2 regions of the Bradyrhizobium sp. BRP19 genome follow, and region 1 is predicted to be linked to the other one. Evidence: riboswitches for the same ligand, from Rfam matches in the RefSeq annotation. Region 1 holds a riboswitch; the other holds the start of a gene.
What was found. A riboswitch is a leader RNA that binds a small molecule or an ion and turns the genes downstream of it on or off. The one in region 1 is predicted to bind S-adenosylmethionine.

Region 1 (4,414 bases):
CAGCTTCGTCTTCGGCGTCACCGCCTTCAGGATGGCATCGACGTCGGCAGTGAGATTGGTCTCCTGCGCGACGACGTTCCTGGCGCCGACCGCCATCGTCGCGATCGGGTAGACCAGGAAGCCGTGCGCGGTGGAGATCGCCTCGTCGCCCTGGCTGAGATAGGTGTGCGCGAGCAGATTGAGGATCTCGTCCGAGCCGGCGCCGCAGATGATGCGGTTGGGATCGAGCCCGAACGAGCGGCCGATCGCCTCGCGCAGCACGCGCGAGGTGCCTTCCGGATAGTCTTCCAGATGATCCGCCACGCGCTTGAAGGCTTCGATCGCCTTGGGCGAGGGGCCGAACGGCGTCTCGTTGGCGGAGAGCTTGAACACCTTGCGGCCCGGCTCCGGCACCGGGCTCTTGCCGGGCGTGTAGGGCGCAATATCGAGAATGCCGGGATTCGGCACGGGGCGGGACATCTTGGACTCCGGATAGGCTGGGCTGCTCGCGATTTTACGATTTCGGCCCGGTCGGGGGCACCGTATAGCGCGTTGCGTGGCTGCCGACGAGGGCCACAGAGCGCACCGAGGCCCCCGCCTCGATCAGGGCAGCCCTGATCTTGTCGATGCTGGTCGCGCCGGTGACCGAGACCAGCAGCGCCGCGCCGTCGAAGGCGGTATCGGGCACGGCCACGATCTCGGCGAGCGGCGACAGCGCGCGGGCGACCTCGGCGTTCCATCCGGAGACGCGCACGCTGAACGTCTCGACCTCCGTCACCAGGGCGCTGTCCGCAACGCGCGAGATCGCGAACACCGGCAAGGCGGCCGGATGGTCGGCGCGCTCGATGAAGGGCATCCGCGCGATGATCTTCGGTGCGCCGTCCGCTTCCAGCTCCAGCCACCATGGCGTGCGGCTCGAGGTCGCCGAGACCATTGCCAGATCACCCTTGGATTTCGCTACCGCCTCGACCGCGGCCTGTGCGCTGAAATGCGCGACGTAAGGCACGGTGAAGCCGAAATTGAAGCGCACGGAATCGCGCATCGCCGCCTCGCTGGCCGAGATGTCGGCATGCACCGAGAACGGCGCCTGCACATAGGTGAAGGTCGAGATGATGACGCGCCAGATGCTCTCGACCGTGTCGAGCGGCAGGAGGCCGCGATGACGCTGCACGATCTCGCGCATCATGGCAGCCTCGCGCGCGGGACGGAACGCCGAGCCGACCTCCTGGGTCTGCTTCACCTGGATCAGGCGATCGATGATCTCGCCGCGCTGCATGAGGAGGCGATGCATGCCCTCGTCAATCGCGTCGATCTCCTTGCGCAGTTCCTGCAGCGATGGTGGCGCGGGCGGACGTTGGGACATGTCTGGTCGTCGATCGTTCCGATGGGGATGTCCTGATTAGGCAGTCGTGGCGGCGAAAGCAAAGAGAAATGACGTGCTTTGCAGGCGTTGCGGCAGAGGCGAATTGGGCCGATCCGGGCCGCGACTTGACGAAAACCGCCCAAGACGGTAGCTTTTGCCCGTTCCGTGGTCATTTGAGCCGGCCGGCTTGCAGCCACGTTAAAAAACTCGCTAAACAGGCCGGGGACGCTTCCGATCCCGGCCGAACCTATCGTTCAGGCCGGGTTTTTCATGGCCTGATGTCAGCGGCGCGGTCGAGCAGCCAGTCGCAAACGAGGTCGATGTCCGAGATGGGTAGCGTCAAGTCGATACCGAGTCCTGCGATCAGCGCCGATGAGCGATCGCACGAGGTGGATCATCCAAGCTCGCTGGTTGCGCATTTCGGCGCCGAGCAGCCGCTGCGGCTCGATTGCGGCGTCGATCTCACCCCGTTCCAGATCGCCTACCAGACCTATGGCGAGCTCAATGCCGATCGCTCCAATGCGGTGCTGATCTGCCATGCGCTGACCGGCGACCAGCATGTCGCCAACGTACATCCCGTCACCGGCAAGCCGGGCTGGTGGGAGACGCTGGTCGGTCCCGGCCGACCCATCGATCCCAAGCACTACTTCATCATCTGCTCCAACGTGATCGGCGGCTGTATGGGCTCGACCGGGCCGGCGTCGATCAATCCCGCCACCGGCAAGGTCTGGGGCCTGGACTTCCCCGTCATCACCATTCCGGACATGGTGCGCGCGCAGGCGATGCTGATCGACCGGCTCGGCATCGACACGCTGTTTGCGGTCGTCGGCGGCTCGATGGGCGGCATGCAGGTGCTGCAATGGACCGCCGCCTATCCTAGCCGCGTGTACTCCGCGCTGGCGATCGCCTGCGCGACGCGGCACTCGGCGCAGAACATCGCCTTCCACGAGCTCGGCCGCCAGGCCGTGATGGCCGACCCCGACTGGCACGGTGGCGGCTATGCCGATCGCGGCATCCATCCGCATCGCGGGCTCGCGGTGGCGCGGATGGCGGCGCACATCACCTATCTCTCGGATGCGGCGCTGCACCGCAAGTTCGGCCGGCGCATGCAGGACCGCGAGCTGCCGACCTTCTCGTTCGACGCCGATTTCCAGGTCGAATCCTATCTGCGCTACCAGGGCTCGTCCTTCGTCGAGCGCTTCGACGCCAATTCCTATCTCTACCTGACGCGGGCGATGGACTATTTCGACATCGCCGCCGACCATGGCGGCGTGCTGGCCAAGGCCTTCGCCGACATCAAGACCCGCTTCTGCGTGGTCTCCTTCACCAGCGACTGGCTGTTTCCGACCTCGGAATCGCGCGCGCTGGTGCACGCGCTGAACGCTTCGAGCGCGCGCGTGTCATTCGCCGAGATCGAGACCGATCGCGGCCACGACGCCTTCCTGCTCGACGTGCCCGAATTCTTCGACATCTCCCGCGCCTTCCTGCAATCGGCTGGCAAGGCGCGCGGGCTCAACCTCGAGGACCGTTAGCGATGTCCGTGCAGGAAGTGTTGCCGCTGGACGGCGTTGCCGCCAGGCCATCCGGTGATTATCGCGCCGATCATCGGCTGGTCGCCGAGATGGTCAAGCCGGGCTCGAAGGTGCTCGACGTCGGCTGCGGCGACGGCGATCTGCTTCAGCTGCTGGAGACCCGCGGCATCGACGGCCGCGGCATCGAATTGTCGCGCGAGGGCGTCAACCGCTGCGTCGCCAAGGGGCTCGCGGTGGTGCAGGGCGATGCCGACACCGATCTCGTCAACTATCCCGACGATGCCTTCGACTACGTGATCCTGTCGCAGACGCTGCAGGCGACGCGGCAGCCGAAGGTCGTGCTGGAGAACCTGCTGCGCATCGGCCGCCGCGCCATCGTCTCGTTCCCGAATTTCGGCTTCTGGAAGATGCGGCTCCAGCTCCTGATCGGCGGCCACATGCCGCGCACGGAGAATCTGCCGGCGACCTGGTACGACACCGCCAACATCCATTTCTGCACCATCAAGGATTTCGTGCAGCTCTGCGACGAGATCAACGTCAAGATGGAGCGCTCGGTCGCGCTCGATCTCTACGGCCGCCCGGTGCCGCTGAACCTGCCCTGGTGGGTGTGGAACATGTTCGGCGAGCAGGCGGTGTTCTTGCTGAGCCGCGGCGGGGGGAAGTAGTTTCTCTCCGTCATTCCGGGGCGATGCGAAGCATCGAGCCCGGAATCCATCGTCCAACAGCGCCTGCAGCCCGATGGATTCCGGGCCTGCGCCTTCGGCGCATCCCGGAATGACAGCTAGTGGGAAACCAGCGACCGCGGGTCCCGCACCGGCCAACGTCCTGCTTCCACCAGCGTCACGAACCGCTCGACACTCTCGTTGAACAGCGCGGGCTCCTCCAGGTTCAGCACGTGGCCGGACTTCGGAAACATCGCGAGCCCCGCCGCGGGCAGGTGCTTCTTCAGGAACAGGCTGGCGCCCATGCAAGGCTCGTCCTCGTCGCCGCAGATGATCAGCGCGGGTGTTGCCGCGCCTCTGATCGCGTCCGTCATCGTGTAGATCGAGGGACGGCCGCCCTGGAATCCGCGCATGGTGCGCGCCGATCCCATGGCATCGTGCCGCGCCAGTGCGGCGTAGAAATCGGCATGCCCGCGTGGATCCTTCACCAGGAACGGAATCCGGCTCGGCGCCTCGCGCGTGACTTTCGCGACTTCCACCGATCCCAGCGTCTCGAACTGCTCGGCATTGGCGCGGCACTGCGTGCGCCAGGTCTCCAGGTTCTCGAGCTCCGAGCCGGAGCCGACGCCGGCCAGCGTCATCGACAGTGCGCGCTGCGGCGCGTTCAACCCGATCTGCAACGAGGAATAGGCGCCCATCGAAAGACCGACGAGATGCGCGCGCTCGATGCCGAGATGATCGAGCACCGCAAGCCCATCGGTGTAGAAATGCGTGTAGGTGTAGACCTCGCCGTCAGGCACGTCCGACGGCGTGTAGCCGCGCGCCGAATAGGTGATGCAGCGATGGCCACGCGAGAAGTAGCGCATCTGCGGCTCCCA
Region 2 (4,414 bases), 170 kb from region 1:
GTCGTCACCAGCGCCGCGGCGACCTCGTTGAAATATTGCATGCCGATCAGCTTGCCGGTGAGGTGCAGCAGATAGCCGGCATCCTCCGGGCCGAACAGCTGCACCATCACGGGCGCGGCGGTGCGGACATATTCCATCGCGTAATTGCGATAGGCCTTTTCCAGCCGCGGTCTTGGCCAGCTCGCGACCGGCAAGGCGGGCGCCGTCTTCGCATCGAACAAAGGCGCTTCCAGGTGCCGCGCGAATACGAGGCGCTGGTCGAGCTCGAGCGGATGGTCGTAGAGATGGTAATAGCCTTCGAGCCCGTCCTGGCCGTCGACGCTCTGCTTGGTGCAGACGAAGCCGAGCCTGAGATCGCCGAGGGCTGCGCCATTGTTGGCGTGCCAGCCGCGCAGCATGGCGCGTGAGACTTCGCCCGGCACGCCACAGATCGCAGTGCCCTTCCAGATCCAGCGCGGCGGCGGATAGCGGATCCAAGCCTTGGTGTCGCTCTCGTACATGTATTCGACATGCACGCCGCCGATCCAGTTGGAGAGATAGTGATATTGCGCAGCCGCGACCGCCGGCGGCAGATGGTCGATCCCGAGCTTTTTGAGCCCCGGCAGGAAACGCTCCTGCTGCTGGCGACGAAACACGCGGAAGACGAATTCTGCGGCATCCGCCGTGCCGCGGCGCGTGACGACGGTGAGGATCAGCCCGGTGAAGTAAGCGTGATAGAGATCGGCGACGGCGCGCCAGCGCTTCCATTGCGCGTGCTGCGCGAGGTCTGGTGCGATAGTCATGTTCGCTCCCGGCTTGTTGTTTTGCGGGAGTGTGTCATCGCGGATCGGGTGACGCAACCGGACGCGCTCTCGGTGTTATCGCCCGCGAAGGCGGGCGATCCAGTACTCCGAGATGGTCATGCTTGAATCGAGAGGCCGCGGCGTACTGGATTCCCCGCCTCCGCGGGGAATGACAGCGGTGGGTGAGGTTAGCACTACACCCTGAAATGCTTGCTGAGCTTCAGGCCTTGCGCCTGGTAATTCGAGCCGATGCGCTGGCCGTACATCGCGTCGGGGCGGGCCAGCATCTTCTCGTAGACGAGGCGGCCGACGATCTGGCCGTGCTCGAGGATGAACGGCACCTCGCGCGAGCGCACCTCCAGCACGGCGCGCGATCCCAGCCCGCCAGCGCCGGCATAGCCGAAGCCGGGATCGAAAAAGCCGGCATAGTGCACGCGGAATTCGCCGACTAGGGGGTCGAACGGCACCATCTCAGCGGCGTAGTCGGGCGGCACCTGCACCGCTTCCTTGGAGGCGAGGATGTAGAACTCGCCGGGGTCGAGGATCAGGCTGCCGTCGGGACGCGCCGAGATCGGCTCCCAGAAATCCTCCACCGCGTAGCCCGCGCGGCGGTCGACATCGACGACGCCGGTGTGGCGCTTGGCGCGATAGCCGACGAAGCCGCTCGCCTTCTCGCCGGAGAGATCGACCGAGACGGCAACGCCGCCCGAGAGATCGGCATCGTCGATGTCGACGAGACGCTCGCTGGCGTGCAGCGCATCGAGCTCGTCGGCATTGAGGATGGCATCGCCGGTGCGGAAGCGCACCTGGCTGAGACGCGAGCCCTCGCGCACCAGCACAGGAAACGTCTTCGGGCTGATCTCGGCGTAGAGCGGGCCGTGATAGCCGGCGCCGATCATGTCGAAGCGGCGGGTGCCGTCGGCGATGACGCGGGTGAAGACGTCGAGCCGGCCGGTCGAGCTCTTCGGATTGGCGGCAGCGACGATCTCCGGCGGCAGGGCCAGACTCTCGAGCAGCGGCACGATGTAGACGCAGTTGGTCTCGAGCACCGCGCCGTCGGCGAGGCTGAACTCGTGCAGCTTCAGCTCGTCGATGCGCTCGGCCACGGTGGCACCGGGCCCGGGGAGGAAGCTGGCACGGACGCGATAGGCGATGTCACCGAGGCGCAGATCGAGGCTCGCCGGCTGGATCTGGCTCTCGACGAAGTCGTAGGCGGGCAGGATGAGACCTTCTTCCGCCATCGCCGCGATCATGCGGTCGGGCAGGATACCATTGGCGTCGGCGGCGACCGTGAACGTCAACCGGGGGGTCCTCATCAGGGGCCGAATGCATCCGGACATGCCGGAAATACAAGTCTTTTACGGCTATCCGATGGACGCCTTGACGGAAAGGGCATTGCGGAATATGAGCATCACTTATCCCGTGGTGATTTGAGCCGGCCGGCTTGCAGCCACGTTAAATAAGTCGCTAAACAGGCCGGGGACCTCTGTGATCCCGGCCCGTGGAGATATCCAGGCCGGTTTTTTTGTGACCGTTTTCGCCTCGACGGTCATGTCGGAGAGGGTCCTATGTCGAAGTCGTCTGCCACTTATCGCCCCGAAACCCGCCTGGTCCATTCCGGCACCCTGCGCTCGCAATATGGCGAGACCTCGGAGGCGCTGTTCCTGACGCAAGGCTATGTCTACGCCAGCGCGGAGGAGTGCGAGGCGCGCTTCAAGGGCGAAGATCCCGGCTTCATCTATTCGCGCTATTCCAACCCGACGATTGCAATGTTCGAGCGCCGCATGATCGAGCTCGAAGGCGCCGAGGCCGCGCGCTCGGCGGCAACCGGCATGGCGGCGGTGACGACTGCGATCCTGGCGCCGCTCAAGGCCGGCGATCACGTGGTCGCCTCCCGTGCGCTGTTCGGCTCCTGCCTCTACGTCATCCAGGACCTGTTGCCGCGCTACGGCATCGAGGCCACGCTGGTCGACGGGCTCGATCTCGACCAGTGGCAACGCGCGCTGAGGCCCAACACCAAGACGTTCTTCCTGGAGAGCCCGACCAACCCGACGCTGGACGTGCTCGACATTCCCTCGATTGCCGAGATCGCGCACAAGGGCGGCGCGCGGCTCGTCGTCGACAACGTGTTCGCGACGCCGATCTGGCAGAGCCCGCTCGCGCTCGGCGCCGACGTCGTCGTCTACTCTGCGACCAAGCACATCGACGGCCAGGGCCGCTGTCTCGGCGGCATCATCCTGTCCTCGGAAGCCTTCATCGCCGAGCACATCCACAATTTCATGCGCCAGACCGGCCCGTCGATTTCGCCGTTCAATGCCTGGGTCCTGCTCAAGGGCCTGGAGACGCTGGGCGTGCGCGTGCGCGCGCAGACCGACAATGCCGCGCGCGTCGCCGAGGTGCTGGCGAGCCATCCGAAGATTTCGCGGCTGGTTTATCCCGGCCGCGCCGATCATCCGCAGGCGGCGCTGGTGAAGAAGCAGATGCGCGGCGGCTCGACGCTGGTCGGCTTCGAGGTGAAGGGCGGCAAGGCGGCGGCGTTCCGTGTGCTCAACGAATTGAAGCTTGCCAAGATCTCCAACAATCTCGGCGACGCCAAGAGCCTCGTCACGCATCCGGCGACGACGACGCATCAGCGCCTCAAGCCGGAAGACCGCGCCGCGCTCGGCATCAGCGAGGGATTTATCCGCTTCTCGGCGGGGCTCGAGCACGCGGATGACCTGATCGAGGATCTCACCGCGGCGCTGGAGAAGGCGTGAGGGAAGCGAGGTCTCGTAGGGTGGATTAGCCGAAGGCGTAATCCACCTCTGCTGCATCCGCGGAGATAGACAGTGGTGGGTTACGGCTTCGCCTAACCCACCCTACGCGCCCTCTCACATCGGCCGGTACGTTCTCACATCGGCGGGCACGCTCACACCGAGCTTGATCTGGCCGACGGAGCGGATGATGTCGTCGCCGAGCAGCTGGGCGAAGCAGGCATAGCCCCAATCGTTCATGTGCAGGCCGTCGGCGATGACGAAGCCCTCGACCGGGATCGACTGGTTCTCGTGCCAGTCGCGCATCACCTCGAAGCGCGGGAAAATGCCGACCTTGCGGAGCTCGGCGACGTTGCCGAGCAGCTTGATCATCTTGCCGGCGCTCTCCTTGCGCTGGTTGACGGCCGGCGAATATTGCGGATCGACCAGCACGATGTCGGTGCCGCCGGCGGCCTGAATGCGGCTGATGCCGTCCTCGACCAGCTTGGCCGTATCGGCAGGATCGAGATTGCGCAGCACGGCGTTGGTGCCGACTTGCCAGATCACGAGATCCGGATGCCTGTCGATCACCTGCGTCTGCAGACGCTTCATCATCTCGGGGGCGTCCTCGCCGCCGACGCCGGCATTGATGACGCTGATGTCGGCGGTCGGATAGTGCCGGCGCAGCTGCGCGGCGAGACGATTGGGGTAATTGAACTCCGGCGAGCTCGCGCCGAACCCTTGAGTCGACGAGGAGCCGAACGCGACGATGACGACGGGCTGGCCGGCGGCCAGCTTGCTCGCGACATGCGGCAGCGAGCCCATCGCCTTGGAGCCGCCCTTCGGCGGCAGGCAGGGCACCCGGCTGAAGATGTCGGCGGCGGACTTCGCGACCTCCTT

Region 2: another riboswitch for S-adenosylmethionine. It lies ahead of I6F36_RS18365 (O-succinylhomoserine sulfhydrylase); the one in region 1 lies ahead of I6F36_RS17515 (homoserine O-acetyltransferase).

What each region holds. Positions count from the first base shown of each region.
Region 1 covers NZ_JADYVZ010000005.1:10,874-15,287, reverse strand. Annotated here, with positions in the region: gene hisC (histidinol-phosphate transaminase) at 1-459, opposite strand, end outside; gene I6F36_RS17520 (chorismate mutase) at 494-1,342, opposite strand; SAM riboswitch at 1,498-1,577, shown strand; gene I6F36_RS17515 (homoserine O-acetyltransferase) at 1,672-2,874, shown strand; gene metW (methionine biosynthesis protein MetW) at 2,877-3,539, shown strand; gene I6F36_RS17505 (alpha/beta fold hydrolase) at 3,656-4,414, opposite strand, start outside.
Region 2 covers NZ_JADYVZ010000005.1:178,239-182,652, forward strand. Annotated here, with positions in the region: gene I6F36_RS18355 (hypothetical protein) at 1-782, opposite strand, end outside; gene I6F36_RS18360 (2'-deoxycytidine 5'-triphosphate deaminase) at 977-2,083, opposite strand; SAM riboswitch at 2,195-2,274, shown strand; gene I6F36_RS18365 (O-succinylhomoserine sulfhydrylase) at 2,351-3,538, shown strand; gene I6F36_RS18370 (SGNH/GDSL hydrolase family protein) at 3,653-4,414, opposite strand, start outside.